3 regions of the Agarivorans sp. MS3-6 genome follow, and region 3 is predicted to be linked to each of the others. Evidence: predicted binding sites of a transcription regulator. Region 3 holds the regulator's gene; each other region holds the start of a gene.

Region 1 (8,065 bases), 1.2 Mb from region 3:
CCAATAATTGCTCGGAGAGGTAACTAAATCACCGGCTAAGGTAACAATTCGAGATATCAGAGGCTCCCCAAGTGCTACCGCGCGATGTATTGCATAAGCGGTACCTACGTTTTGAACCAGCATTCCTAGGTCTAGCGGTAATTGCTGAGCAGCAACTTCTTTACCTGTGAGCACTTGGATTAACTGTTTTTCTCCACCAGAGGGATACTTAGTCGGTATACTTCGAATAACAATGCTTTCATCGGTATTCGCCTCTAGCGCATGAATAGCCGCGGGCTTATCGTCTTCAACCGCGATTATAGTGAGTTGAGGTTTAAGTACTTTCTGTAGTAATCGAACACCTTTGATAATCTCTTCAGCATAATTTTGCATTAAACAATCATCGGCCGAGATATAAGGTTCACACTCTGCGCCATTGATAATCAATACGTCTAGTGGCTTATGTGGAGTGATCTTTAATGCAGTAGGAAAACCTGCTCCACCCATGCCAGAAATGCCAGATTGGTGAACCCGTTGGCAGATTAACTCTGGTGTTTGTTGTTCTTCAGTTAAAGGGGCCGGCCATTGCGCATCTTGTTGCTCTGAATCCACCTTAATCACTACGCTCAGCTCTGGTATTGCCGATGCATGAGCGCTCACTCTTGGTTCAATAGCAATCACTTCGCCAGCGCACGAAGCATGAACTGGCGGAGCTTGGAAAAATTGCGATTGTGTCAATGCTTGACCACGCAAAACTTTTTCGCCAATCGACACTAATAATTTTCCGGCACTACCAATATGCTGCTGTACAGGAATACTCAATATTTCGGGGTCAGCGATGCGTTCTGGTATATCACAGTTAATGTTTTGCTTATTGGTTTCAGGATGCACACCACCTTGGTAGCCCCAAGTGAAACCTTGTTTAATTTTTTCTATCCAAGCAACCATCTATTTTTGTTCCTCAATGATTGCTACGTCAATTTGGTTTAGTTGCCAATCCCAGTTTTTAGTCGTCGTAGGCAAGGCACGCATTTCAATACAATCTGTAGGGCAGGGAGCAACACACAACTCACAACCGGTACACTCTTTAGTAATTACCGTATGCATATGTTTATTCGCGCCCATTATCGCGTCTACTGGACAGGCTTGGATACATTTTGTACAACCTATGCAAGCATCTTCAATAATAAAGGCCACTTTTTTTCGGTCATCATCTTTAACCGCTGATTCATCCAGTGGAATGGCTTCAACACCTAATAACTCGGCTATTTTAGCGACTGTTTCTTCTCCGCCAGGAGGACACTTATTGATGGCTTCGCCATTGGCAATGGCTTCAGCGTAGGGTTTGCAGCCGGGGTGACCACACTGCCCACATTGAGTTTGTGGTAGTAAGGCTTCTACTTGATCGGCAATCGGATTGCCTTCGACTTTATATTTGATCGCGGCGTAGCCTAAAATGGCGCCAAATATCAAAGCTAATAGAGTGATTGCTACTAGGGCTTCTAACATATTCCAATACTACTTAATTAAGCCGGCAAACCCGACGAAGGCTAAAGACATTAATCCGGCTGTGATCATGGCGATCGCAGCACCCTTAAACGGAACCGGGATATCTGCAACAACTAAGCGCTCTCGCATCGCGGAAAAAAGAATCAACACTAGAGAAAAGCCTGCAGCTGCACCAAAACCATAGATGATTGATTCAAACAAATCATGCTGTTCGTTGATGTTTAATAAGGCCACCCCTAAAACCGCACAATTTGAGGTTATTAATGGCAAATAGATACCTAATACTCTATGTAAAGCAGGGCTGGCTTTTTGCACAAACATCTCGGTAAATTGCACGACTACCGCAATCACCAGAATAAAGCTCATAGTGCGCAGGTAGATAATATCTAGTGGTGCTAATATATATTGCTCCACTAAATAAGAGCTCATTGAGGCTAAAGTCAGTACAAAGGTTGTAGCCAAGGCCATACCAATAGCCGTCTCTACTTTACTAGAAACGCCCATGAAGGGGCATAAGCCCAAAAATTTAACGAGTACAAAATTATTGACCAGTACAGTACTAATCAATAACAACAAATATTCAGTCATTTAAGTAAGATGCAGCGAAACCAGCGGCTATTATCCTCGTTTAATCACCGTATAACAACCGTCAGTTCAATGTGGGAAAGGAACCAATAATTTGCCGTGATAAATGATACATTTCTGAGCAAACAAATTAAGTTATTTAGCTTCGATTGATCTTGATCATTTGAATTTGCTTTAACGATTAAATCACTCGACTACCATATCTAGTGGGATCTACAATTTGTCACCACAATATGTGGATAAGCGCTCCGCTTGGCTTTTTTCAGACCTTTTGTCTTTCCAGCCCTTTAGTAGCGTGATGTCCAGTGTTTTTTTAGTTAAATGAGTGAGATAAATTGGAGCATAAATCGTGAAAACAGTCGTGATAAAACGTGATGGAAGCCGTGTACCTTACGACGCAAAGCGGATTGTAGACGCAGTACTGAAAGCTGCTGAAGCTCTAGGTGTCAAAGATAACTTAGTTGCACTACAAATTGCCCAACAGGTCACCGAGCAGTTTTTAACTCAAACAGAAGTTGATATTAACGATATTCAATCGTCGGTAGAAAACTGTTTGATGGAGAGCGACAACAAAACTTTGGCTCGTGCTTACATCGAATATCGCCACGATAGAGACGTGGCTCGCGACAAACGTAGTGTGCTTAATAGTGAAATTAGAGGTTTAGTTGAACAAAGCAATGCTGCTTTATTAAATGAAAACGCCAATAAAGACAGCAAGGTCATTCCTACTCAACGCGATCTATTAGCAGGTATTGTGGCTAAGCACTACGCTAAAACTCACTTGCTTCCAAGAGACGTAGTTAAAGCCCATGAAGCGGGTGAAATTCATTTTCACGATTTAGATTACGCCCCATTCTTTCCTATGTTCAATTGTATGTTGATTGATCTTGAAGGAATGCTCACCGGTGGATTTAAGATGGGCAATGCCGAAATCGAGACGCCAAAGTCGATTTCGACGGCTACCGCGGTTACGGCACAAATTATTGCCCAGGTAGCTAGCCATATCTATGGCGGCACAACCATCAATCGTATTGACGAAATTTTGTCTCCTTACGTATTAAAGAGTCACGAAAAACATTTAGCCACAGCTAAACAGTGGAATATTGCTGACGCAGATGCTTACGCTAAGGCGCAAACAGAAAAAGAATGTCACGACGCATTCCAATCGCTAGAATATGAAGTAAATACCTTACATACCGCTAACGGTCAAACACCGTTCGTTACCTTCGGATTTGGCTTAGGTTCGTGTTGGGCTTCACGCCTTATTCAACGGTCTATTCTAGAAAACCGTATTGCAGGGCTTGGCAAAAATGCCAAAACAGCGGTATTCCCTAAACTGGTGTTTGCCATTAAAGATGGCTTAAATCACAAGAAGGGCGACCCAAGTTACGATATTAAGCAACTGGCCCTTGAATGTGCGTCTAAGCGTATGTATCCCGATATTCTTAATTACGAAAAGGTAGTGGAAGTAACGGGTTCATTTAAAACCCCTATGGGTTGTCGTAGTTTCTTAGGTCCCTACCAAGAAGATGGCAAAGACATACATGACGGGCGTAACAACTTAGGCGTGGTTAGTTTAAACCTGCCTCGTATAGCGATTGAAGCAAAGGGCGATGAACAGCGCTTTTTTGAACTATTAGAACAGCGTTTAAGTGTGGCCAAAATGGGCTTAGATACTCGCATAGAGAGATTAAAAGGGGTGAAAGCCAAAGTTGCACCAATTCTCTACATGGAAGGGGCATGTGGTGTGAGGCTAAAAGCTGAAGATGACGTCTCTAAAATCTTTGAAAATGGTCGAGCTTCAATTTCCTTGGGGTATATTGGTCTTCATGAGACGGTTAACGCCTTATATGGTAACGACCACCACGTTTATGACAACAAACAGCTGCAACAAAAAGCCTTAGGTATTGTTACGGCTCTAAAACAAGCCACGTTACGTTGGGAAAAAGAAAGTGGCTATGCATTTAGTCTTTACAGCACACCAAGTGAAAACTTGTGTGACCGTTTTTGTCGTTTAGATGCCAAAAAGTTTGGCGTAATTCAAGATGTTACCGATAAAGGCTACTACACCAATAGCTTTCATTTAGACGTAGAGAAAAAGGTAAACCCATTCGATAAAATTGACTTCGAATTGCCATATCCGTCGGTAACCAGTGGTGGCTTTATTTGCTACGGTGAATACCCGAATATGCAAAATAATACTGAAGCACTGGAAGACGTATGGGACTATAGCTACAGTCGAGTGCCGTATTACGGCACTAACACCCCAATTGATGAGTGTTATGAGTGCGACTATACCGGCGAATTTAACTGCACCAGTAAAGGTTTTGAGTGCCCATCATGTGGTAATTCAGAAGCTAGCAAGGTGTCAGTGACACGACGAGTATGCGGCTATTTAGGCAGCCCCGATGCGCGCCCGTTTAACTACGGTAAGCAAGAAGAAGTTAAACGACGAGTCAAACACCTGTAAATGAATTATCTAAGTTATCATTCGGTTGATGTGGTAAATGGACAAGGTACCCGTTGTACCTTGTTCGTTGCTGGATGCGAGCATCAGTGTCGTGGCTGCTACAACCAAAAATCTTGGAGTTGCAATTCAGGCCACTTGTACACCGAACAACTTGAACAACAAATTATTGATGACCTAAACGATCCTCGTATTCGGCGTAAAGGTTTAAGCCTTAGTGGCGGAGACCCTTTACATCCGAACAACGTAGCAGCGGTGCATCGTTTAGTTCAACGGGTAAAAACCGAGTGTGTAGGCAAAGATATTTGGTTGTGGACGGGTTATCTATTGGCAGATCTAACCGCCAAACAACAAGCAGTAGTTAAGCTTGTTGATACCTTAATAGACGGAAAATATGAGCAAGCCTTAGCCGATCCTAAATTGCAGTGGCGTGGAAGTAGTAACCAAGTCATTTACCAACAACCTCTGCACAACTAGCTAATTAGCTCAGGTCGAGCGATTAAGTAGCCTTGTAAGCTATCAACATACATAGATTCTAATAATTGCTTTTGTTCAAGGGTTTCAACGCCCTGAGCGATAACCTGACAGCCTAAGCGATGTGATACTTCAACCAGCATACTGACAAACTGTTGGTTGGTTTTATCTTGTTCAAGTTGATGAACTAAATCGCTACTAATTTTCACGTAATTGGGTTTTAGCTCTTTAAATAACTTAAATGAGCCAATGCCATTTCCGAAATCTGCGATTGCGGTGTGGCAACTATTACGGCGCAATACTTCAAATAGCTTCTTGGCATTATTTAAATACATGTCTAACACTTCTTCTTCAAGTTCAAACACGATTCGAGATTTTAACGTGGGGTAGGTCAGCAGTGTTTGCGTTAGCCATTCGCAAAACTCTGGGTCGATCAAAATAAGTTTGCTTAGGTTAATACCCCAACGGTACTCTGCTTTTTGGTTAGCAATGGTTTTTAATATGAAGGCTATCGTGGCTTTTTCTAATGCCACTATCATATCTAGGCGCTGAGCCATGACTAAAGTGGTTTCAGTAGGTAACTGTTGATCTCTATCAGACAAGAAGCGGATGAACACTTCATGATAAGCGGGCATGGTTCTGTGTAAGGATTGTATCGGCTGAGCTGCTAAGCGGAAGTTTTTCTTGGCAATTAGCGAACTAATAGTACTGTGCCATTGTAATTCACTGTTCTCTAGCGTTTGGCTGTCTTCTAGTACTATCTCCCACCCATTAGGCGATAAGCTCTGAGCTATCGCTACAGCGGCGTCTGCACGGGCAATGACCTTCTCAATACTATCGCCAGGTTTTATCTCGGTGATACCGGTATATGCCGCACTTTGCATTTGCTTATTGTTGGTGTAGTCGTTCAGAGATGATTTAATACCTTGGGCAACTTGACTCACGCGGCTAGCAGGAAAGTGAGGTATAATTAGCGCAAACTCTGCTCCGAGCAGGCGATATAACAGGCTGCTGTGGTATTCTTTGCGGCAGTAATCAACGATCTTTGCCACATCTTTAATGTAGTCATCACCTGCTTGATGGCCGCGGGCTTTGTTTATATCTTGAAGCTGTGAGGCCCTCACTAGAAACAAAACGGTATCTTTAGCGTTTTCTTTTAATAGGCCTTGCATCTGCTGGCGAAAAGCATGTCGATTTAGTTGGCCGGTTAAAGGATCTAAAGCTACCTGCTTTTCTAATTGTTTTATGGCGTGCTTTTGTTGACGAATCTGCTGAGTTAATTCTAGCTTTTGTTCTTTTATCAATTCACCAACAGCGCCCAACACAGGTTTCTCATCAACTAAACGCTCGGCACTAATTAATTTTTTGAGTTTTGATTTGACCCGGGAAATGGCACGCAAGTACAGCATACTTGTCAAAAAGTAACCCAAAACACATAAACTAGCGATGGTTAAATACAGCTTTAAATACCCGTCACTAACAAACTCAAAGGAAGGTTTGAAGTTGACTTGGTATTTACCAACCTGAATGGTCTGCAAGCGTGTTTTAGCGGGCTCGGCAAGCTCTACTAGCCAGTGTTGAGTTGGTCCCACCAGCGCCAAAGTATTATCTATCGCTAACTGAGTAGAAATAAAGCTAAGCTTATGATGGTCTCGAAGCTCTGATAGATAATCTTGATTAAGTTGACTTGCCTCGCTTAACTGTAAGCTGAGTAGGGCGTTAATTTGCTGGTTTTCTCGTGCTAAATCTAATTTAAAAAGCTGTACGTGTACCCCAACCAGCGCAACCCACAATGCGATAAATAAGAAAGCATTTACAACAAAGAATGTTCTAAGACCTTTCATATACATCCTGTACAATAAAGCATCATCCGTAACCGCCTATGATACATGCAAACAATAGACTTATCTATCAGATGGTTAGCTGTTTAGCAGTTAAATATAATATTAAGATGGTTGGTTTGCTAAAGAAATGCAAGAAAAGACGAGAATTAGTACACTAATTGTTTAATTTTTACGTGCTTTTAGCCATTCCAGCAGCGTGGCCAAAAATGCAGGAGAATAAGCACTTTCATCTCCAAGGCCGGGCTTATCCCAACTAAAAACAGCAAAGCCAGCGTCGAGTATCACTTGCTAGTAACGTCGTAGTATTCATTAGTGTCATAGGGCATTTCGCCATCGCCCGTTATAAAAAACGACTCCTTTTATCTATTCCGTATTGGCTGATGTTTTGTAATAAGCAGCAATCGATATTCGCCATGTTGGAAGGTAGGCCGTTCTTCGATGGATTTGGCCAGTGCGAAAGTACTACTGCTAATTATAATAAGTGTAATAAATAGCTGAGTGAATCGCTTTGGTTTCATGGTTTGATTCCCCTTAACAAAATATTATAGCGCGCTTGGTGTGTGACTTGATTACCTATCGACTTAAGTCTTCCTTGATTGGTTACGAAAACCGCAAAAGAAAGACAGAAAATAATCTGAGTATAATGGGAGGGGGTAGTGGGATTTGCCTAATGAACAAAGGGGCGGGTAGGGTTCAAGTCTACGGTTGGCGCGAACTCTTTTCTTTTAGTTAGCCTAACAGATTGGGTTTGGCTGTAGATGATGTAGTTGCTTGCCACGATGGAGATTCCGTTCGATAAACCACAGAGATAGTGTCGCTGTTTATCTATTGGCTCAAAGGTCTAAAGTTAGCACATTTATCAATAGGAAATGGCGAGGAGGAGATTCAAAAAAAGACGTCATAAGACGTCTTTTTTCTGGAATTTGGCTCCCCAGGTTGGGTTTGAACCAACGACACATGGATTAACAGTCCACCGCTCTACCAACTGAGCTACTGGGGAATTATAAGGTATATCTAGATAGTTAAGTGGCTCCCCAAGTTGGGCTTGAACCAACGACACATGGATTAACAGTCCACCGCTCTACCAACTGAGCTATTGGGGAATTCTTAAAATCTATCTAATTATATGATTGGCTCCCCAAGTTGGGCTTGAACCAACGACACATGGATTAACAGTCCACCGCTCTACCAACTGAGCTATTGGGGA
Region 2 (8,065 bases), 1.8 Mb from region 3:
CCCTGCGTAAATAAGGCCAAATTTGCTTACATCAATGGGTTGCGACAATATGGTTGATGAGAAATCCCCTACCAATACCATGTCACCGACGTCTGGGATTTCATCAATAGCGATGCCTTCAATGGTTTCATTGGGGCAATAATGCACATAGGCGGCGTCTTGATCTAGTTGCCATTCAGCGCTTGCTTTAACCGCTACCTGACCGTTTTCGTCAGTCTTTAAGGCATCGAACACTTTGGCATCTGCGTGTTTTTCGCCTTCGGCTACCGCGCTTTTAGACCACTGGCCGGTAGTAATAAAGCTAATAGATGTTTTCTCACCCAATAAATTGAGTGGAGCTGCGGCAAACTGACCACGCCCACCACCTTGGCAAAACAACACTTTATAGTTATCTGGGATATCGAGTAAATCACGTAAGTCTTGCTCGGCTTGTGCGGCCATGGCGATATATTCTTTACCGCGATGACTGACTTCCATTACTGATACACCTAGCCCCTGCCAATCACAAAACTCTGCTTGTGCTTGTTGCATTACAGCTTCAGGTAACATGGCAGGACCTGCACAAAAATTGTAAATTTTATCCATGTTAAATCTCTTACTAATATGTTGTGTGCGACCACTTTTGTGGTTCGTATATTGTTTTTAAAACAAAAACGAGCGGCTAAAAGCCGCCCGTTGTTTTTATTACTTTTTTACTATTCTTCTGGTTCGGGGTCACTGCTAGCAGCTTCATCACCGCCAGCTGCAGGCTCTTCACCACTGCTTGGGCTAGATTCTGCTTCAGCAGTGCCTTCTGCGTCGGCCACTTCACCTTCGGCTAGTTCGTCTAACTCTGGCTCTTCAATCTCGTCGATGCGCTGTAAGCCCACCACTTTCTCTTCTTCAGAGGTACGAATTAAAGTAACACCTTGAGTATTACGGCCTACCAATGATACTTCGTTGACTCGAGTACGCACTAAGGTGCCCGCGTCGGTAATCAGCATCATTTCTTGCGCTTCAGTAACCTGAACAGCACCGACTACCAAGCCGTTACGGTCACTCACTTTGATAGAGACCACACCTTTGGTTGCACGGCTCTTAGCTGGGTACTCTTCAAGTCGCGTACGCTTACCATAACCATTTTCAGTGGCGGTTAAAATATCACCATCACCGTTTGGTACAATTAGCGACACCACTTTTTGACCTGCGTCGAGAGAAATACCACGAACACCTGCTGCAGTACGTCCCATTGGGCGTAAAGCCAATAACTCTTCGCCAGTTTCTGGGTCAAGTTTCACGGCGCCGGTTTCGCTGTCGCGTTGCTTCTCGTTAAAGCGAACCACTTTACCTGCGTCAGAGAACAACATAACTTCATTGTTACCGTCAGTAATGTCTACACCAATTAATCGGTCATCATCGTTTAGGTTAATCGCGCGGATACCGCTTGATAACGGACGTTTAAACGCGGTAAGCGGGGTTTTCTTAACCGTGCCATTAGCGGTTGCAAACAAGATGAACTTGTCTTCTTCGTACTCACGTACCGGCAGAATCGCGGTAATACGCTCATCTTCAGTTAACGGTAGTAAGTTAACAATTGGCTTGCCACGGGCTTGGCGACTAGCAAGAGGCAATTGATACACCTTCATCCAGTACACTTTACCAACAGTAGAGAAACACAATACTGTATCGTGAGTATTCGCCACTAATAACTTCTCGATGAAGTCTTCATTCTTCATCTTAGTGGCGGCTTTACCTTTACCACCACGACGCTGAGATTCGTACTCAGTAAGCGGTTGGTACTTAACGTAGCCTTCGTGAGAGAGGGTAACTACCACGTCTTCTTCGTTAATTAAGTCTTCAATTGATAAATCAGAGCTGTTTGCTGAGATTTCAGTGCGACGCTCATCACCAAATTGTTCTCGAACTGCGATTAGCTCATCTCGAATGACTTCCATCAAACGCTCAGGCGTATTTAAGATGTGCAGTAATTCTGCGATAAGATCTAACAGCTCTTTATATTCGCTGATGATTTTTTCGTGTTCTAGACCGGTTAACTTGTGTAAACGTAAATCTAGAATAGCTTGTGCTTGAGTAGGCGTAATGAAGTACTGACCATCACGAATACCAAACTCTGCTTCTAACCAATCTGGGCGAGCGGCGTCGTCACCGGCGCGTTCTAGCATCGCCGATACAGCACCGAGGTCCCAACCCTTCGCGACCAAGGCAGCTTTTGCTTCAGCGGGCGTTGGAGAGGTTTTAATTAGCTCAATAATTTCATCGATGTTAGCCAGTGCAATCGCTAGGCCTTCAAGGATGTGGGCACGGTCACGGGCCTTACGTAATTCAAATACGGTTCGGCGTGTCACTACTTCGCGGCGGTGACGAATGAAACATTCGATCATCTCTTGCAGGTTGAATATCTTAGGCTGGCCGTTATCAAGCGCCACCATATTCATACCAAAAGACACCTGCATTTGGGTTTGTGAGTACAAGTTATTTAGTACCACTTCGCCCACAGCGTCGCGTTTCAGCTCAACCACAATACGCATACCGTCTTTATCTGACTCGTCACGTAATGCTGAAATACCTTCTAATTTCTTATCTTTTACCAGCTCGGCCATTTTTTCGATTAAGCGAGCTTTGTTCACCTGGTAGGGGATCTCGTGAACAATAATGGTTTCTTTACCGTTTTTATCGGTAACCACTTCTGCTTTTGAGCGAATAGATACTTTACCGCGACCAGTGTGGTAAGCCTGAATAATGCCAGCTCGACCATTAATAATACCGGCGGTTGGGAAATCAGGAGCAGGAATATACTCCATCAACTCGTCAATACTAATATCTGGTTTTTCTATCATCGCCAAACAACCATTAACCACTTCGGTTAAGTTGTGTGGTGGGATGTTAGTCGCCATGCCTACCGCAATACCAGAAGAACCGTTAACTAATAAATTAGGCACTCGGGTTGGCAATACTTCAGGAATTTGCTCAGTACCATCGTAGTTTGGTACAAAATCAACGGTTTCTTTTTCTAAGTCAGCCAGTAATGAATGGGCTAACTTATCCATACGGATTTCGGTATAACGCATTGCCGCAGCAGAGTCGCCATCAACCGAACCAAAGTTACCTTGACCGTCAACTAACATGTATCGCAGCGAAAATGGCTGCGCCATGCGAACAATCGTATCGTAAACAGCACTATCACCATGTGGGTGATATTTACCAATTACATCACCTACCACACGGGCAGACTTTTTATAGGGTTTGTTCCAATCATTTCCCAGTACGTTCATTGCGAATAGCACCCGACGGTGTACTGGTTTTAAACCATCACGTACATCCGGCAAGGCACGCCCCACAATAACGCTCATGGCATAATCAAGATATGAACTCTTTAGTTCATCCTCAATATTGACCGGCGTAATCTCTTTTGCAAGATCGCTCATAGACGACAAAATCCTTCGTTTTTATTGCTTTTTACAAATACTCAGCGTAATCGCAAACTTTACCATAAAATAGCGACCTTAACAGGCCTGATGTCGCTCTTTTCTATTAGAAAAACGAAAAAACACCAGAATTGAACAAAAGCTTGTGACTGCGATTCACAAGTTCATATAATGCCTATAAATAGTGACGTGGATTGATAAAATAATGGAACAGCGCAATACAAGCGAAAATGTTGACCACCAAGAGATTGCTCATTTTGCAGGTTTAGCCTCGCGTTGGTGGGATAAGCAAGGTGAATTCAAAACCCTGCATCAAATCAATCCGCTACGACTTGACTATATTGAACGTGGTTCGGTTGGCTTATTTGGCAAGAAAGTGCTGGACATTGGTTGTGGCGGCGGCATTTTAGCCGAGAGCATGGCGGTACGCGGCGCAGATGTCACAGCCATCGATATGGGGAAAGAACAAATAGAAGTGGCCAAACTGCATGCCTTAGAAACAGGCACCCAGTTACGTTATCTGCAAACCACGGCTGAAGCCCATGCCGACACTCACGCGGCCACTTATGACGTAATTACTTGTATGGAGATGATTGAACACGTGCCCGATCCAGGCTCGGTGATTGCGGCGTGTGCGCAACTGGTGAAACCCGGCGGGAAAATCTTTGTTTCAACCATTAACCGTACTCCCAAAGCCTACCTTTATATGATTCTAGCGGCCGAGAAACTATTGAAGATAGTGCCTAATGGTACTCACCAGCATGACAAGTTCATTCGTCCTTCAGAATTACTGGCTTGGGCTGATCAAAATGGATTGCGCTCAGAAGCCATTAGCGGGGTACAGTTTTTGCCGATTATTGATAGCTTTAGCTTAAGCACCAATGTTGATGTGAATTATATGGTGCAGTTAGCCAAGCCGGAGCAAAACCATGAATAAACAAGCCGCGGTGTTGTTTGACTTAGATGGAACTTTATTAGATACCGCGCCTGATTTAGGCGCAGCGGCAAACTATGTGTTAGCCCAATACCAACGAGCACCTCTTAGCCTAGCGCAAGCGAGAGAACTCAGTTCTCATGGCGCCATTGGCTTATTAAAAGCCGGCTTTGGCGACGATTGGGCTAGCCAAGCCCAAACAGAATTGCGCCAACAGCTGCTCGATTACTATCAACAGCACATATGTGAAGGCACAGATTTCTTCCCCGGCATAAAAGAAGCGCTGCAACTACTCAATCAACGCGCTATTCCTTGGGGCGTGGTCACCAATAAGCCGGAAGGCTTAAGTAAACAATTGCTGGCTTATTTCCCTGAATTTTCGCAGTGCGGCGTATTGGTCGGTGGCGACACTATTGCTCAGCGCAAACCGGATCCTGAACCGATGCTGCTGGCTTGTAAAAACATCGCCGTTGAGCCAAACAACTGTTTGTATGTTGGTGACGCTGAACGAGATATTGCAGCGGGTAATAACACCAATATGACAACGCTATTAGCCTTATGGGGCTACATTTCAGCGCATGATAAAACGGATGACTGGGCGGCCGATTTACATTGTCAAAAAAGTGAGCAACTCGAGCAAACAATAAGCGACTGGTTGAATGATTTGTAAGCAAGTTCAAGTTTTATAAAAATAATTTTTTTGGCTAAAAAATCGTGAAAAAAACCTTGCATTGGTGCCAGCTGTTTAACACATACCGATAGCTAGTTAGTAGTCACTAACATTCATGAGTTATCTGCAAGTTATACACAATTTTTACACTTTTCCTAGATCTTGCTTAAAAGCCAAAACCTCATTATCTTGTATCCATAAATGTAAAAAACACTATATCTAGTGGCTAAAGAAAAACAGAGCAACTAGATAAGCAATAGCGAAATTAGGATAATAGGCCCCCCCTTCATGAATAAAGATCTACTGGTAACCAAACGAAGCGGTAAACAAGAAGCGATCAACTTAGACAAGATCCACCGAGTGATTACTTGGGCCGCTAAAGGGCTTAATAATGTATCGGTATCGCAAGTAGAGCTTAAGTCACACATTCAGTTCTATTCGGGGATGGCCACTAAAGATATTCATGAAACCATTATTAAATCTGCAGCCGATTTAATCTCGCAAGAAACGCCAGACTACCAATTTTTAGCCGCGCGTTTAGCGGTATTCCACTTGCGTAAAAAAGCCTATGGCCAATTTGAGCCACCGAAGCTGTACGACCATGTGGTAAAACAGTGTGAAGCAGGTCGCTACGACATGCACTTGCTGCAAGACTACACGCCTGAAGAGTTTGCCCAAATGGATGATTTTATCGATCACTGGCGTGATATGGACTTCTCTTACGGTGCCGTTAAGCAATTAGAAGGCAAATACTTGGTTCAGAACCGAGTAAGCGGTGAAATTTACGAGAGTGCGCAATTTCTCTATATTCTGGTAGCCGCTTGTTTGTTTGCCCATTACGACAAATCGGTACGCTTGCAGTACATTCGTCGTTTTTATGATGCGACCTCGAAGTTTAAAATTTCATTACCTACACCGATTATGTCAGGTGTACGTACCCCTACGCGTCAATTTAGCTCTTGTGTACTGATTGAATGTGGCGATAGCTTAGAGTCTATAAACGCAACGGCGTCTTCTATTGTTACCTACGTGTCGCAACGTGCAGGCATTGGTATCAATGCTGGTCGCATTCGCGCCTTGGGCAGTGAAATACGCGGTGGTGAAGCCTTCCACACCGGCTGTATCCCTTTTTATAAATACTTCCAAACGGCAGTAAAATGTTGTTCGCAAGGCGGCGTTCGCGGTGGTGCAGCCACTATCTTCTACCCGTTTTGGCATTTAGAAGTAGAATCGTTATTAGTACTTAAAAATAACCGTGGTGTAGACGATAACCGAGTTCGTCACATGGACTACGGTGTGCAGCTAAACAAATTGATGTACCAGCGCTTGGTAAAAGGTGAAAACATCACCCTATTCTCGCCAAGTGATGCGCCTGGCCTTTACGATGCCTTCTTCCAAGACCAAGACGAGTTTGAACGTTTGTATGTGCAATACGAACAAGACTCAAACGTTCGTAAACAGTCGATTAAAGCGGTTGAGCTATTCTCACTGCTAATGCAAGAGCGCGCCTCTACTGGTCGTATTTACATTCAAAACGTCGACCACTGTAATACTCACAGCCCATTTGACCCAGTACAAGCGCCAGTGCGCCAATCTAACCTATGTTTAGAAATCGCCCTGCCAACTAAACCATTACAGCATGTACACGATGAGAATGGTGAAATTGCCTTGTGTACCCTCTCAGCCTTTAATTTAGGTGCGATTGAAAACCTGGATGAGCTTGAAGAGTTATCAGATTTAGCGGTACGTGCTTTAGACAGCTTATTAGATTACCAAGATTACCCAATATTAGCGGCTAAAAAAGGCTCTGATGGCCGCCGTACGCTTGGTATTGGTGTGATTAACTATGCCTACTACTTAGCTAAAAATGGCACCAAGTACAGTGATGGTAGTGCCAATAACCTGACCCACCGTACTTTTGAAGCGATTCAATACTGGTTATTGAAAGCCTCTATGCGCTTAGCCAAAGAACAAGGCGCTTGCCCAATGTTCAACGAGACCACTTATTCGCAGGGTATTTTACCTATCGACACTTATAAGAAGTCATTGGATACGCTGAGCAACGAGCCGCTACATTATGACTGGGAAGAGCTGCGCAACGAAATCACCACCCATGGCTTACGCAATTCAACCTTGTCAGCGCTGATGCCATCAGAGACTTCAAGCCAAATTTCTAACGCAACCAATGGCATTGAACCACCGCGTGGTTTCATTAGTGTTAAAGCCAGCAAAGACGGTATTCTTAAGCAAGTGGTTCCTGATTTTGAAAACGTTAAAGACAACTATGAGTTGTTGTGGGACATTCCCAATAACGACGGTTACTTACAACTCGTTGGTTTAATGCAAAAATTTGTAGACCAAAGCATCTCGGCCAACACAAACTATGACCCATCGCGTTTTGAAGGTAACCGTGTACCAATGAAAACGCTGATTGCCGACTTGCTAACCGCCTATAAATACGGGGTTAAAACGCTGTATTACCATAACACCCGAGACGGTGCTAGTGATCAACATGACAACATGAAACCAGAGCCAGAAGACGATGATTGCGCTGGCGGTGCATGTAAGATTTAAGCCAAGTTTACGCGCTCTAGCGCAACATGAATGTTTAGGAAAAATGTAGATGAGCTACTCAATTTTCACACTAGAAGCCAACGATGCCACTAAAGAGCCAATGTTCTTTGGGCAGCCGGTAAACGTGGCCCGTTATGACCAACAGCGTCATGAAATTTTCGAAAAACTAATCGAAAAACAACTGTCTTTTTTCTGGCGTCCAGAAGAAGTAGACGTAAGCCGAGATCGAATTGATTACAATAAGTTACCGGCTCACGAGCAGCATATTTTTATCAGTAACTTAAAGTACCAAACCCTATTAGACAGCATTCAAGGGCGCTCGCCTAATGTCGCCTTGCTGCCTTTGGTGAGTTTGCCAGAGCTAGAAACCTGGATAGAAACGTGGGCCTTTAGTGAAACTATTCACTCACGTTCATATACCCATATTATTCGTAATGTAATGGGTAATCCTGGTGAAGTGTT
Region 3 (8,065 bases):
ACCATTCAGTGCAAAAGCAAAACATTGGTCAACGCTAACCGCTTCACACATGGTTTCAGATATAGGGAGCTGATCAAGCTTTAAGGTAGCACTGCAGTTACTCTGCTTCAGAATGTGTTGCAAGTCGTTATATAAACCATCTGATATATCGATGGTTGAGCTGGCGATATCTCTAAGTCCATAACCGGCTAGAACGCGCGGCTGAGGATAGTAGTGTTGCTTTAAGCTTAACTCTAACTGCTGTGGATTAAGCTGTAGCTTATTTTGTAAGTGTGCAAGGGCAAGGCCCGAATCACCCACACTACCAGTGACATATAGCCAATCACCTGGCTTAGCACCATTACGGCGCAAAGCTTTACCGCTAGGCACGGCGCCATGCACAGTCACTGTAATACTCAACGGCCCCTTGGTAGTATCACCGCCAATAAGGTCAACGTTAAAGTATTCAGCTAAATCAAAGAAACCGCGGCAAAATTGCGCTAACCACTGTTCATTTGCATCCGGCAGCGTGATGGCTAAGGTAGCCCAACGAGGTTCAGCCCCCATTGCCGCCATATCACTCAGATTAACAGCTAAGGCCTTATGCCCTAAAGCTCGAGGTGGGATATCTTTAAAAAAGTGTACGCCTTCAACTAAGGTGTCAGTAGAAATGGCGAGATGACTATTTTCAGGGGGCATCACCAGCGCAGCGTCATCACCAATGCCAAGAATAACATCTTGGCGTGATTTGCGTTGCTGGAAGTACTTTTCAATGATATCAAACTCACCAAGCGGTGACTGAGACGACATAGAATTACGACTTGAACTGTTGTAAGCGAAGTACCTTGTCTAGTACGCCATTTACAAACTTATGGCTATCTTCTGCTGCAAATGATTTTGCTAATTCAATGGCTTCATTTATCACAACTTTAGGTGGGACATCTGTCACCATCAGTAACTCATAAACACCAATCAATAAAATTGCATGTTCAACAATATCTAACTCTTCCAACTTGCGTGACAGCGAAGAACTCATCGCCTTATCAAGTTTTTCATGGTTAGCCACTACTCCTGAAATTAAATCAGAAAAGTACGGTACATCGGCTTTACTCATGTCCTGTTCAGTTAAGAACTGATGTTCGATGTTAGCAACGCTGTCCTTGGTCACCTGCCATTGATAAATTGCCTGGGTGGCAAATTGCCTAGCTTTACGACGTGCGGCTGGTTTCACAGAGATATCCTCAAATTATTCTTATATCTGATCAACTAAGTTGATCATTTCTAAAGCACTTAGGGCGGCTTCGGTACCTTTATTACCCATTTTAGTGCCGGCGCGTTCAATCGCCTGCTCTATAGACTCAGTGGTTAATACACCAAAAGTAACGGGAATGTCATACTCCATCATTACTTGGGCTAAACCTTTATGGCATTCGTTGGCCACTAATTCGAAATGGTAAGTACCACCACGAATAACGGTGCCTAAAGCAATAATAGCATCGTATTTTTTAGTCGCGGCGATACGTTTTGCAGCTAGCGGAATTTCTACCGCGCCTGGCACACGTACAACCGTGATATTGTCATCACTTACTCCACCTTGGCGGGTAAGTGTATCCACTGCTCCAGATAATAAACTTTCGTTAATAAAGCTATTAAAACGAGCAATAACAATGGCTACTTTAGCGTTTGGAGTCGCTAGGTTTGCTTCAATTACTTTCATAAAACTGTTGCCTTTTCTTTGAGTCCATCAAAAAAATCGCGCTATTCTAGCACAACTAACTTGGTAGACATGAAATTATCTTATTTCGTTACAAATACGCTGAGTTATTGTTGATCGATGTACTCAAGCACTTCGAGACCAAAACCTGATAGTGCATGGTAGCGTTTTGGAGAGCTCAGCAAACGCATTTTGCTTACCCCCAAATCAGCCAAAATCTGAGACCCTACACCCACGGTACGAGAAGCACTTTTCACCTTTTTCTGATTAGGTGTTTCACCTTTATCTTGTAAGGCAAAGGCTTTAACTTGCTCAACTAAGTTTTCCGCATTGTCATCAGTGCTTAATAAAACCAATACGCCATTTTCTTTAGCAATTTTCTCTAAGGCTTTATCTAAAGGCCAGCTCATTTTACCCGCGCGATCACTGCCCAATAAATCACTAAAGGTGTTATGAAGATGCACCCTTACTAAAGTGGGGTCTTGCGGGGTAATTTCGCCAGCTTGCATAACAAAATGCACTTTTTCATCAATGGTGTCACGGTAAGTAATCAGTTTAAACTCTCCGTGGCGCGTTGGCATATTACATTCTGCGACCCGCTCAATGGTGGTTTCATTATTGTTACGGTATTCAATTAAGTCAGCAATCGTTCCCATTTTTAGGCCATGTTCTTTGCAGAACACTTCTAAATCTGGACGACGAGCCATGGTGCCATCTTGATTTAATATTTCCACAATCACTGCGGCGGGTTCACGGCCAGCGAGGCGCGCTAGATCGGTACCCGCCTCGGTATGACCGGCGCGAGTTAATACTCCCCCCTCTTGTGCCATCAATGGAAAGATATGGCCCGGCATCACGATATCGGCAGGTTTTGCATCACGCGCTACTGCAGCTTGCACGGTACGAGAGCGATCCGCAGCAGAAATGCCGGTAGTCACACCTTGAGAAGCTTCAATTGATACCGTGAAATTGGTGGCAAATTGCTCGGTATTTACGTCAACCATTAATGGCAATTTGAGTTGCTGACAGCGTTGTTTGGTCATCGGTAAACAAATTAAGCCACGACCGTAAGTTGCCATAAAATTAATCGCTTCAGGCGTAACCATATCAGCAGCCATAATCAGATCGCCTTCATTTTCACGATCTTCATCATCCATTAACACCACCATTTTTCCATGGCGTAAATCTTCAATAATTTCTTCAATACTGCTTAGTGACATAGCAAACCTTTCTTACCTTGAGGGGTATTATTCATTATTATATATGCTTATTACTGCTGGCTGCGCCTATCGCATAAAGCCATGCTGCGCCAAAAAAGCAGTACTAATTGTAGATTCTTTATTTTCTTCCGCATAGCCAATCAAGCGTTCAACATAACGAGCAATAACATCCACTTCTAGATTGATTTTTTGCCCTGGCGCCCACTGAGAGATAGTGGTTTGCTCTGCGGTATGGGGAATAATGGTTAAACGCAGCTGCTGTTGCTGCACTTCGTTTACCGTTAAGCTAATCCCATCAACCGTTACTGAACCTTTATGAGCAATGTAACGCGCCAACTCGCTAGGTACTTTAAGCCATATATTAATCGCTCGAGCGCTGGGAGATATATTTACCACCTCAGCCAAGCCATCAACGTGACCACTCACAATATGCCCACCAAAACGATTAGTGGCTAACATCGCTTTTTCCAGATTAACTTTATCGCCTTGCTTACATTTGGCTAAAGAGGTGAGGCTAAGCGTTTCGGTGGAGACATCGGCACAAAAGAAGTCACTGCCATACTCAACGACGGTTAAACAAATACCGTTTACCGCGATACTGTCGCCCAGCCTAACATCAGCCATATCCAAGTGCCCGCAGGCAATATTTAAACGCACATCGCCGCGACGCTTTTCAATACTGCTAATTTTGCCTAGGGCTTCGATGATTCCAGTAAACATTATTGCACACCCTGTGATTGCGGGATCCAGATAGTCTTAATATCAGGGCCAACTTGTCGAGTTTCAAGGCACATCCAAGATTTTAGCTCGCTCATTTTAGTAAAGCCCTTTAGCTCAACTAAGCTATTGGCATCGGCCCCCATTAACAAACCCGCTTGATAACAGATTAATTGGTCAACGACATCAGCCTTAATGAGTGCCGCAGCAAACTGTGACCCCGCTTCAACCCATAAGTCATTTATCTCTGCCTCGGCCAATTGTTCTAACAAACTCAGCAAACCACCCTCTTCATTAAAGGTGAGCTGTTTAGCCGCTGTAAGTTCAGGCTGTAATGCTAAGCCTGCAACCCATAGAGATTGAGGGTGTTGAAATATATTAAGTGTTTTAGGCGCAGCAGAAAGGCGCTGTTGGCGATCAACAATAATCCGCAATGGCTGACGTAAATCTTTAGCTGCCAGTTGCTGCCTTAAACTGCCCAATTCGACATGGCGTACATTTAAACTGGCATTATCTCGCAATACCGTGGCGGCTGTAGATAAAATTGCATGGCTACGCGCTCTTTCACGCTGCACATCGCTGCGCGAATAGGCCGATGTGATCCATTTGCTTTCACCGTTCGCCAATGCCGTTTTAGCATCAATAGAACCGGCCAACTTCAAACGAACAAACGGCCGTTTGCGCTCAATTCGACTTAAGAAGCCGGGGTTTAGCGATCGCGCAGCTTGTTCCATTAGCCCTGTACGAACCTTTACCCCTGCGTGTTCTAAGCGTTTAATACCACGCCCAGCCACTTGAGGATTAGGGTCTACCATGGCAATAATGACTTCAGCAACTTGCAATTCAACGAGCATCGTTGCGCAAGCCGGTGTTCGCCCCACATGGCTACAAGGCTCAAGTGTAACGTAACAGCTAGCCCCTTGTAGGCTATGGCCACGTGCTTTGGCATTCGCTACCGCCTTGACTTCAGCGTGCCCCTCACCAGCTTTTTGGTGATACCCCTCGCCAATTACTTGGCCGTTTTTCACCAATACACAACCGACGTTAGGATTAGGAGCCGTGGTATAGCAACCTCGTTTGGCGAGGCTAATTGCGCGTGCCATAAACTGGCTATCAGCCACTGAAAAATTCACCTATTTTTCCAGCTTCGCAATTTCTTCACTGAATTCTTTGATGTCTTCAAATGAGTGATACACCGAAGCAAAACGCACATAAGCGACTTTGTCTAACATGATAAGCTGCTCCATCACTATGTTACCGATAAACTTGGTTTCTACTTCGCGCTCACCTGTGGCGCGTAACTGTGATTTAATCTTGTTTACTGCTTGCTCTACTTCGTCAACACTAACCGGACGTTTCTCTAATGCTCGCATCATGCCAGCGCGCATTTTTTCTTCGTTAAAAGGTTCTCTTATTCCATTACCTTTAATCACTCTTGGCATCACCAATTCAGCGACTTCGAATGAGGTAAAGCGTTCATGGCATTCCAAGCACTCTCTACGTCGTCTCACTTGATGGCCATCGGCTACCAATCTAGAGTCAATGACTTTGGTTTCGTGAGCAGAGCAAAATGGACAGTACATAAATATTACCTTTTTTAAGCCTAGCTCGATTTTATCTGGTTAGTTACAGAAGGTACAGGCTAGCTGAGATAAAGACTTGCTTACTAGGGGATAATAGAAACCCAAGGGGAGTTAGCTCAATAAGCACGGTGATTTATGTTGAGTAAAACTTTGAGCTAGCTCTCAACTCTGGCCTTTCTCTGGCCCACCTTAGCAATCCAAGAGATAGCTAAGCCACTGAAAATAAAAGCGCTAGATAGATTCGTAAGACAAAGCTGAGCATAGTAGTACTCCCTTACTACCCGCTGATAAATAGAAGAACTATCATGAGCACCAATGTTAACAAAACGTTAAAGGTGAGTTATGAGTAAGGTATTAATTATCGCGGGTGACTTTGTTGAAGACTATGAGTTAATGGTGCCTTTTCAGGCTTTACAAATGGTCGGTCACGAAGTTACTGCAGTTTGCCCTGACAAAAAAGCTGGTGAGCAAATCAAAACCGCGATTCACGATTTTGAAGGCGATCAAACCTACACCGAAAAACCCGGCCACAACTTTACCCTTAACGGTAATTTTGATGATATTGAAGAAGTAGATTTTGATGCCATACTATTACCCGGGGGCCGAGCCCCTGAATACCTGCGTCTCAACGCCAAAGTGCTATCTCTTATAAAGAGCTTTGACGCTAACAATAAGCCCATTGCTGCTGTTTGCCATGGCGCCCAGTTACTCACCGCCGCGGGTATCGCTGCCGGAAGACAGATATCAGCCTACCCAGCTTGTGCGCCAGAAGTGACCGCTGCAGGAGGGGCGTTCGCAGACATTGAAGTCAACCAAGCTATCAGTGATAAAAATCTTGTGACCGCTCCAGCTTGGCCAGCCCACCCCGCTTGGCTTGCACAGTTTAACAAATTGTTAAATTAAGACTAAAGTGACACTGCAATATTTACCATTATGGACCATGATTGAGGCTAGTCTTAATCATGGTTATATCATCGATGTGTGAAATATATTCAGGGACAGAAACGGCCTTATTTGAGCTTAAAGCGCGTTCAGTTAGGCTTGACGGCGTGGTCACAAGCATTCGATTGGAAGCGATTTTTTGGCAGCTACTCGAGCAAATAGCAAACGAAGCCGATCTGAGCTTAGCGGCATTCTTGACGCAAATTTACCATGAAGTTTTACAGCGTGACGAAAAAGTAGGCAATTTCACGTCGCTGCTACGAGTGGCCTGCACCACTTATTTAAACCAAGGTGAGCGATTAGTGCTGAATAAAGCTAAGCCTAAGCAACCCAAAATGGGCAAATCCATTGCCAATAACTACGTTTAAGTAACAATTAGCAGCATAAAGCCACCCCAGATGACAAATTGTATGATCATCAATCGTTTTGCGGTCTGAATTGGATTCATATCCATTGTGTTTATCTCTCATTTTAAATTACCCACGGTGCTGGTAATTTGACTTATCAATTAGGTCTTAAAAACTGAGCAATTTCAGTACCAACTGTCTAATTCTCAGGCTAAAACCCAGCCTATCCCTCCTTGGTTTGTGTTCCTATTCACATTTAGTCTTAATAATCCGTAGTTTTACTAACAAACAAATACAAAAAAGGAGGCATAAAGCCTCCTTTCTTTTATCTCGTCAATCCCTGACGTTTACATGCTTACTTAAGCGTAGACCGGGAAACGCTGGCAAAGTGCTAACACTTGGCCTTTTACACGTTCAATCACAGCTTCATCTTGTAGATTATCGAGTACATCACAGATCCAGCCGGCTAACTCTTTAGAAGCCGCAACATCAAGACCTCGACGAGTAATCGCAGGAGTACCAATACGCAGTCCACTAGTAACAAACGGTGAACGAGGATCGTTAGGTACCGAGTTCTTGTTCACTGTAATGTTAGCGCGACCCAAAGCTGCATCAGCTTCTTTACCAGTAATGTCTTTATCAATGAGATCAACCAAGAATAAGTGGTTTTCTGTACCGTTAGATACAATCTTGTAACCACGCTCTTGAAGTACCGCAACCATTGCCTTGGCATTATCTAGCACTTGTTGCTGGTATTGCTTAAACTCAGGCTCCATCGCTTCTTTGAAGGCTACTGCTTTAGCGGCAATAACGTGCATCAAAGGACCACCTTGGCCGCCAGGGAATACAGCAGAGTTCAGTTTCTTCTCTATTGCTTCGTTGGCGCGAGCTAGTATTAGACCACCACGTGGGCCGGCTAAGGTTTTATGCGTAGTGGTAGTTACTACGTCAGCGATTGGCACAGGGTTCGGGTATAAACCTGCAGCTACAAGACCAGCGACGTGGGCCATGTCTACAAATAGGTAAGCACCTACTTCGTCGGCAATATCACGGAAACGCTGCCAATCAACCACTCCTGAGTACGCTGAAAAGCCAGCAATAATCATTTGAGGTTTGTGTTCTCTAGCTAAACGCTCAACTTCTGCGTAATCTAGTTCGCCAGTTTCAGGATTAATTCCGTATTGAACGGCGTTATAGATTTTGCCCGAGAAGCTTACACTGGCACCGTGGGTTAAGTGGCCACCGTGAGCTAAGCTCATACCTAACACAGTATCGCCAGCTTTTAACAGCGCCATAAATACTGCTGAGTTAGCTTGTGAGCCTGCATGCGGTTGCACGTTAGCATAGTCAGCACCGAACAGTTGTTTCGCTCGTTCAATAGCCAACACTTCAGCTTGGTCTACGTACTCACAACCACCATAGTAACGCTTACCAGGGTATCCCTCAGCGTACTTGTTAGTAAGGTAAGAGCCTTGCGCTTCCATTACTCGTGGACTGGCATAGTTCTCAGAAGCAATCAATTCGATATGCTCTTCTTGACGAACTTCTTCTTTAGTAATGGCT

What was found. The regulator NrdR, encoded in region 3, represses ribonucleotide reductase genes. The targets are predictions, from matches to a motif close to AAACACNANATNTNGTGTTT.
Region 1: a site for NrdR is predicted at 2,266-2,285, ahead of nrdD (anaerobic ribonucleoside-triphosphate reductase). Genes of this name have one in related genera too.
Region 2: a site for NrdR is predicted at 5,238-5,257, ahead of nrdA (class 1a ribonucleoside-diphosphate reductase subunit alpha). Genes of this name have one in related genera too.

The regions. Positions count from the first base shown of each region.
Region 1 covers NZ_CM134202.1:58,010-66,074, reverse strand. The annotation lists gene rsxC (electron transport complex subunit RsxC) at 1-927, opposite strand, end outside; gene rsxB (electron transport complex subunit RsxB) at 928-1,488, opposite strand; gene rsxA (electron transport complex subunit RsxA) at 1,498-2,076, opposite strand; gene nrdD (anaerobic ribonucleoside-triphosphate reductase) at 2,423-4,543, shown strand; gene nrdG (anaerobic ribonucleoside-triphosphate reductase-activating protein) at 4,544-5,017, shown strand; gene ACVFI8_RS00360 (EAL domain-containing protein) at 5,014-6,858, opposite strand; tRNA gene ACVFI8_RS00355 (tRNA-Asn) at 7,783-7,858, opposite strand; tRNA gene ACVFI8_RS00350 (tRNA-Asn) at 7,886-7,961, opposite strand; tRNA gene ACVFI8_RS00345 (tRNA-Asn) at 7,990-8,065, opposite strand.
Region 2 covers NZ_CM134202.1:629,168-637,232, forward strand. The annotation lists gene serC (3-phosphoserine/phosphohydroxythreonine transaminase) at 1-585, opposite strand, end outside; gene gyrA (DNA topoisomerase (ATP-hydrolyzing) subunit A) at 696-3,425, opposite strand; gene ubiG (bifunctional 2-polyprenyl-6-hydroxyphenol methylase/3-demethylubiquinol 3-O-methyltransferase UbiG) at 3,631-4,362, shown strand; gene gph (phosphoglycolate phosphatase) at 4,355-5,029, shown strand; gene nrdA (class 1a ribonucleoside-diphosphate reductase subunit alpha) at 5,318-7,603, shown strand; gene nrdB (class Ia ribonucleoside-diphosphate reductase subunit beta) at 7,653-8,065, shown strand, end outside.
Region 3 covers NZ_CM134202.1:3,542,354-3,550,418, reverse strand. The annotation lists gene thiL (thiamine-phosphate kinase) at 1-789, opposite strand, end outside; gene nusB (transcription antitermination factor NusB) at 794-1,210, opposite strand; gene ribH (6,7-dimethyl-8-ribityllumazine synthase) at 1,232-1,696, opposite strand; gene ribBA (bifunctional 3,4-dihydroxy-2-butanone-4-phosphate synthase/GTP cyclohydrolase II) at 1,801-2,913, opposite strand; gene ACVFI8_RS16335 (riboflavin synthase) at 2,980-3,633, opposite strand; gene ribD (bifunctional diaminohydroxyphosphoribosylaminopyrimidine deaminase/5-amino-6-(5-phosphoribosylamino)uracil reductase RibD) at 3,633-4,763, opposite strand; gene nrdR (transcriptional regulator NrdR) at 4,764-5,213, opposite strand; gene ACVFI8_RS16320 (DJ-1/PfpI family protein) at 5,556-6,116, shown strand; gene ACVFI8_RS16315 (ribbon-helix-helix domain-containing protein) at 6,191-6,523, shown strand; gene glyA (serine hydroxymethyltransferase) at 6,862-8,065, opposite strand, start outside.